DNA from 2 places in the Arthrobacter sp. K41 genome. Region 2 is predicted to be linked to the other one. Evidence: riboswitches for the same ligand, from Rfam matches in the RefSeq annotation. Region 2 holds a riboswitch; the other holds the start of a gene.
What was found. Region 2 has a riboswitch for glycine ahead of gcvP (aminomethyl-transferring glycine dehydrogenase). Riboswitches for the same ligand answer to the same signal wherever they lie in the genome.
Positions count from the first base shown of each region.

Region 1: linked by a shared signal. The riboswitch ahead of gcvP (aminomethyl-transferring glycine dehydrogenase) and the one ahead of gcvP (aminomethyl-transferring glycine dehydrogenase) in region 2 are both predicted to bind glycine.

Region 1 covers NZ_JBNHEW010000006.1:155,500-159,018, forward strand. The annotation lists gene AC5RTE_RS14945 (dihydrolipoyl dehydrogenase family protein) at 1-442, opposite strand, end outside; gene AC5RTE_RS14950 (hypothetical protein) at 489-644, opposite strand; gene AC5RTE_RS14955 (DoxX family protein) at 691-1,254, shown strand; glycine riboswitch at 1,426-1,523, shown strand; glycine riboswitch at 1,525-1,631, shown strand; gene gcvP (aminomethyl-transferring glycine dehydrogenase) at 1,684-3,519, shown strand, end outside.
Region 2 covers NZ_JBNHEW010000011.1:3,285-6,803, reverse strand. The annotation lists gene AC5RTE_RS17005 (MFS transporter) at 1-1,342, opposite strand, end outside; gene AC5RTE_RS17000 (TetR/AcrR family transcriptional regulator) at 1,408-1,947, shown strand; glycine riboswitch at 2,037-2,135, shown strand; gene gcvP (aminomethyl-transferring glycine dehydrogenase) at 2,315-3,519, shown strand, end outside.

The DNA of each region.
Region 1 (3,519 bases), on a different contig from region 2:
GGATGGGCAGCCTCCGGGCACTTCCGCCCACACACAGGATGACCGAAGCAGCGGTAACCGGGCGCCCGCCGATCAACATTTCCTGCGGCCCGCTGAACGCTGCATCCCCTTGAAGGAACGTGATGTCCAGTTGCCGCATGGCCTCGTTGTACGCTTTGGCGTCAAGTACGCGGTCCACGGTTGATCGCACCCGCCGGACCAGCTGCGGCCAGTCCACCGCAGGCTCGTGGACCACAATTCCGTAGTCCCGGGCGGTGCGCACTTCCCTGTACAACCGCGCAGTCTTCGCCAGCACCCGCGTGGGCACGCAACCTGAGTTCACGCAAGTGCCGCCCAGCCGGGCACGCTCAACAACGGCGGTACGCGCACCGAGCTCCGCTGCCCGTGTTGCGGCAGCCATGCCCGCCGGTCCGGCTCCGACTACCAGGACATCAAAATCCATAACGCCTCCCTTGGCACCCATCCTGCCCCATGCGGCACGCACTTCGTCAGGGGGAACGCAGATCGGCCTGGCGCTCGCCGTCGTCGATCTGCTTGTCCTGGCCTTCTGGGCGGGTCACGTGCTCGGCAGAAGAACGCACTCCAAGGAGCAGGAACTTCTTCGCAGAAAATTGGAGGGGTGCAGTGGTGGCTTTCTGCGTCAAAATGGCAAGGTACAGCACCGGCACAGCCAACCCAAGGAGGAGTCTGATGAGCCACGTAACAACCAGTCCTGAGGCAGCAGCCGCGGCGCAAAGCCTTTTCCGGGTTGCGCTTGGAGGTGTTCTTATTGCTCACGGATCCCAAAAACTCTTTGGGTGGTTCGGCGGGGGAGGGCTCGAAGGTACCAGCAAGGGCATGCACGCCATGGGTTTCCGTCCCGCAAAACCCAGCGCAATCCTCGCCGGTGTAGGTGAAGCTGGAGCAGGTGTTGCCTTGGCCCTGGGCCTGGCTACCCCTGCCGCCGGCGCCGCCGCTGCAACCACGATGGGTGTGGCTGCAAGCGTTCACGCGCCGAACGGCTTTTTTGCCACTGAGGGCGGCCTGGAGTACCCGGCGGTGCTGGGTTTGGCGGCAGTGGCGTTCACTATCGGTGGTTCCGGCCCCTTTTCCCTGGACGCCCTAACCGGTCACGTGCTGGACCGGCCCTGGATGCGCGCCACCGCTCTGGCTGTGATCCCCGCAGCCATGGGCATCCAGATTTACCGCCGGCGCAAAGCCCTGGCAGCCGACGCGCAGGTGCCGGCTGTAGCCACCCCGCCGGAAGAAGGCTGAGGGAAGCCGGCGCGCCGCGACTGTCGACGGCGGGCACATCCCGCCGTCGTCCACTTGCGATGGGCGGCCGGGTAAGGGGCAGAATTCCCGAACCATCGGACGGTAATTTTGCATCCCGCTCCCTAACACGGTAACGTGTGAGCCGTGTCACCGAACAGTGGCATGTGCTGATGATCTGCGGCGGGAGAGTCCTGCCGGTACGTTCTGCAGGCGCCGTAGGAGCAAATCCTCCCCAGGAATCTCTCAGGCCCACGTACCGCCGCGGCAAGGCAACTCTGGAAAGCAGTCCGGGCAACCGGGCTCACCGACGGTGCAAGTGGCGCTCTGCAAAACGCAGGGCAACGCAAAACTCTCAGGTCCGATACAGAGCGGGGAGGAACCCGAATCAACGTGGAGCTTAGGCGCCACCTGAATTATGGAGTTCCTCTCATGACGGTTCATTCGTCCCCTACCACCTTCGCAGACCGCCATATCGGCGCGCGCCGCCAGTCCGACATCGACACCATGCTCAAGGCCGTTGGCTACGACAGCGTTGATGGCCTCGTTGACAGTGCGGTCCCCGATTCCATCCGCCAGGACACGCCGCTCACCCTCGAAAGCGCCCTGAGCGAAGTCCAGGTCCTCGCCGAGCTCCGCAAGCTTGCGGGCAAGAACAAGATGGCCGTGCAGATGATCGGCCAGGGCTACTACGACACCGTGACCCCGCCGGTGATCCGCCGCAACATCCTCGAAGCACCCGCCTGGTACACCGCCTACACGCCGTACCAGCCCGAGATCTCCCAGGGCCGGCTCGAGGCGCTGCTGAACTTCCAGACCATGGTCCAGGACCTCACCGCACTCCCGGTGGCCAACGCCTCCCTCCTCGACGAAGCCACCGCCGTGGCCGAAGCAGTCCTCCTGATGCGTAGGGCCAACAAGTCCAAGACGGCCAAGGACGGCAAGACTGTCCTGGACGCCGACCTCCTCCCGCAGACCATCGCCATTGTGCTGGGCCGCGCGGAGGCCCTCGGGTTCGAAGTGGAAATCGCCGATCTCGCGGACGGCCTGCCCGACGGCGACATCAACGGCCTGGTCCTCCAGCAGCCCGGCGTCTCCGGCCGCGTCTGGGACCAGTCCGCCGTCATCGCCGAGGCGAAAGACCGCGGCGCGCTGGTCACCGTCGCCGCCGACCTCCTGGCCCTCACCCTCATCACCCCGCCGGGCGAGCAGGGCGCGGACATCGCCGTCGGCTCCACCCAGCGCCTGGGCGTCCCGCTGTTCTTCGGCGGCCCGCACGCCGCCTACATGGCCGTCCGCCAGGGCATGGAGCGCACCCTTCCGGGCCGCATCGTGGGCGTTTCCAAGGACGACGCCGGTGTCCCCGCCTACCGCCTGGCCCTCCAGACCCGCGAGCAACACATCCGCCGCGAGAAGGCCACCTCCAACATCTGCACCGCGCAGGCGCTTCTGGCTATCGTTTCATCGTTCTACGCCGTCTACCACGGCCCCGACGGACTGAAGGCCATCGCCGAAACCGTCCACAACAACGCCCGCGCCCTGGCCACCACGCTGAAGATTGCCGGCCGCGAACTGGTGTCCGAGAGCTTCTTCGACACCGTCACCGTCCGCGTGCCCGGCAAAGCCGCCAAGGTGATCACCGCCGCCGAAGCCCGCGGCATCAACCTGCGCCTCATCGATGCGGACACAGTTGGCGTGTCAGTCGATGAAACCACGACGCCGGAGGTCCTCTCCGCGGTTGTTGTCGCCTTTGGCGCCGGTCCGGTCGTGGAGGCGTCCGGGTTCGAACTGCCCGAACCGGTGCTGCGCACCTCCACCTACCTGCAGCACCCGGTGTTCAACACCCACCGCTCTGAAACACAGCTGCTGCGTTACATCCGCCGTCTTTCGGACCGGGACCTGGCGCTGGACCGCACCATGATCCCGCTGGGCTCCTGCACCATGAAGCTGAACGCCACGGCCGAGATGGAAGCTATCTCCTGGCCGGAGTTCGCCTCCATCCACCCGTTCGCTCCGGATTCCCAGACCGAGGGCTGGCGTGAGCTGATTTCCGGGCTTGAAGCGGATCTTGCGGAGATCACCGGGTACGACCAGGTGTCCATCCAGCCGAACGCCGGCTCCCAGGGTGAGCTCGCGGGCTTGCTGGCCATCCGCGGCTACCACCACTCCCGTGGCGAGGCCCAGCGCAACGTCTGCCTGATCCCGGCGTCGGCCCACGGCACCAACGCCGCTTCCGCCGTCCTCGCCGGCATGAAGGTGGTTGTGGTG
Region 2 (3,519 bases):
GGCCTTCCGGGAGCCGCAGGTTGTGCTGGTAGGAGGCTGTGAGAATGGAGCCCAGCACGGCGGTTCCCAGCAGGGCGCCCACCTCATAACCCGTCTCTGAGATCGCTGATGCTGCCCCCGATTTTTCCGGCGGTACGTTGCCGAGGATGAGGTCATTGGAGATGGTCTCCGCTGTTCCTACGCCAAGTGCCAGGACCAGCAGGGCAGCGAGCAGCAGTGCCGGGCCGTTGGTATGGCTGCCGAAGGTCACCATGCTGTAGCCGGCGGCACTCATGGCCAGTCCGGCGCCAACCACAAAACCCGGACGGATCCTCCGCACCACCGGCACCACCGCCAGGCCCGCCACAACGGTTGCCACCAGGGCCGGAACCATCGCCACTCCTGCTGCGGAAGGAGACATTCCCTCGAGGAGCTGAAGGTGCTGGGCCAGGAAGAGGATGAAACCGTTGAAGGAGAACAGCGCCAGGACATTGGCGGTGATGGCCATGCTGAACACGCGGTTGCGGAACAATGACATGTCCAGCAGCGGGCACTCGAGCCGCTGTTGCCGGCGGACAAAAACGGTACCCATTACCAGGCCGAAGGCCGTACTCCCCATTGCCAGTGCGCCGAAACCTTCAGTGGCGGTTTCCTTGATGCCGTAGACCACCGGAACCATGGTGAGCAGCGAGAGCAGGATGCTCGGCACATCCACCCTTCCAGGCGCCGGATCCCGGGATTCAGGGATAAACGCCGGGCCGAAAACCAGCAAAGGGATCATGATGGGCACAGCGACCAGCAGGACCGCTCCCCACCAGAACTGCTCAACCAGCCACCCGCCAAAAATAGGCCCGAGCGCCGCGCCTCCGGAGAAGCCCGCAGCCCAAATGGCGATGGCCAGCCGCCGGCGGTTCGGGTCCACGAAGATGTTGCGGATCAAGGACAGGGTGGAGGGCATCAGCATTGCCCCGAAAAAGCCCAGCGCGGCCCGTCCGGCTATCAGCCAGCCGGCGTCGGGTGCGAAGGCGGTTACTGCTGATACTGCCGCGAAACCAATGCTGCCGGTAATGAGCAGCCGGCGGCGTCCGATCCTGTCGCCGAGGCTTCCCATTGCCACCAGCAGCCCGGCCAGCACCAGCGGGTAGGCGTCCACAATCCATAGGAGTTCCACTCCCGTGGTGCCCAGCGCACTGGCTATGGCGGGCAGCGCGAAGGTCAGCGCCGTATTGTCCACGGCAACCAAAAGAACCGGAAACATCAGGAGGGCCAGTGCGAGCCAATCGCGGCTGCCGCCGTTCGCAGAACCGGCGCGCCGCACGGTGGTGGCGGTGATGTTCGATGGGGAAGCAGTGGAAGACATCATCCTGGAACTATACCGTCCGGACGGTACAGTTAAGAAACGGGCCGCGACAATGCATGATGGAAGCCATGCCCCGAAAACCTGTAGCGCGAGACGCTGTCCTGGACGCCTTCGAAGAACTCCTGATTGACGTGGGCGAAAGGGCAGCCACCTTGGAGGCGGTGGCCAAGCGGGCCGGTGTTTCCAAAGGCGGCCTGCTGTACCACTTTCCCAACAAGGACGCCCTGATCACCGCCACCTTGGAACGGCTGGACCGGCTCGCAGGGGAAGATTTCGCTGTCATGGCGGCCGCGCCGGAGGGGGCGGCGGCGTACTTCATCCGGTCCTCGCTCTGGTCTGACACCCCTATGGACCGTTCCTTTGTGGCCGCAACGCGCCTGGCTGAGGTAGCCCATGAAGATGCCCGGCGCCGCTTTGCCGCCATCCAGCAGCAATGGCTGGACCTCATCGGCAAGGACGTTGGCGCGCCGATGGCAAAAGCAGTGCTGTACATGGGGGACGGGCTGTACTTCAACGCCATGTGGGAAAGCGGGCCATCGGGAAACCCCGCTGACAGGCAGGCGGAGGTGGACGAACTCCTTGCCGCCGTCCACCGGCTGAGGGGTTAGCCGGTATTTGCTCCTGCGCCCGGGGCGTAGGAGAATTGGCCATGTGCGGGCCGTGACCGGCCGCAAGAAAAAACAAAATGAATAGCCTTTGATCTGCGGCGGGAGAGTTCTGCCGGAAGGTACTGGCAGGCGCCGTAGGAGCAATACCTCCCCAGGAATCTCACAGGCCCATGTACCGCCGCGGCGAGGCAACTCTGGAAAGCAGCAGGCTGTCCGCAGAGGCATCCGGAATTTGGATACCAGGACTGCTGTGCTCACCGACGGTGCAAGCGGGCAGGCGGAAGCCGGCGTCGCGGAAACTCTCAGGTCCAATACAGAGCGGGGAGGGACCCGAATCGATGCGGCATACCCTGACGCCGCCATAACCATGGAGTTCCTCGTGACTGTATCCTCGGCCTCCGCCACTGCCGCCACCGCAGGCCACGCTTCTTCAGCTGCGGCCGCCGCTTTCGTTGACCGGCACATCGGCGCCCGCCGGGAAGACGACGTCGCCACTATGCTCAAGGCCATTGGCTACGACACCGTGGACGCGCTGGTTGACACCGCCGTCCCCAAGGACATCCGGCAGGACACTGCACTGGAACTGGCAGGCGCGCTCAGCGAGGTGGAGGCGCTGGCTGAACTGCGAATGCTCGCAGCCAAAAACAAGACCGCCGTGCAGATGATCGGCCAGGGGTACTACGACACCGTGACGCCCCCGGTGATCCGCCGCAACATCCTTGAGGGCCCGGCCTGGTACACCGCCTACACGCCCTACCAGCCCGAGATTTCCCAGGGCCGCCTGGAGGCGCTGCTGAACTTCCAGACCATGGTCCAGGACCTGGTGGGCCTGCCGATCGCGAACGCTTCCCTGCTGGACGAAGCAACCGCGGTGGCCGAGGCCGTCCTGATGATGCGCAGGGCAAATAAGAATACAGAAGCCCGCGACGGCAAGACGGTGTTGGATGCCGACTGCCTGCCGCAGACCATCGCCATCGTCAGGGGCCGCGCCGAGGCGCTGGGTTTTGAGGTTGAGGTCGCAGACCTCTCCAAGGGCCTGCCCGACGGCGTCATCAACGGTGTGGTGCTCCAGCAGCCCGGTGCTTCCGGCCGGGTCTTCGACCACACCGCCGTGATCGCCGACGCCAAGGAGCGCGGTGCCCTGGTGACAGTGGCGGCCGACCTGCTCGCCCTGACCCTCATCACGCCTCCGGGGGAGCAGGGCGCGGACATCGCCGTCGGCTCTGCCCAGCGCTTCGGCGTCCCGCTGTTCTACGGCGGACCGCACGCCGCCTACATGGCCGTGCAGAAAGGCCTGGAGCGTTCCATGCCCGGCCGCCTGGTGGGTGTTTCCAAGGATTCCGCCGGGGTTCCTGCCTACCGCCTGGCCCTGCAGACCCGCGAGCAGCATATCCGCCGCGAGAAGGCCACCTCCAACATCTGCACCGCCCAGGCGCTGCTGGCCATTGTGGCCTCGATGTACGCCGTCTACCACGGCCCGGAGGGACTGAAGGCGATCGCCCGGTCCGCCCACGCGCACGCCAGGATCCTCGCCGCTTCCCTTGAAGGCGCCGGCTTTGAGGTGCTGCACAG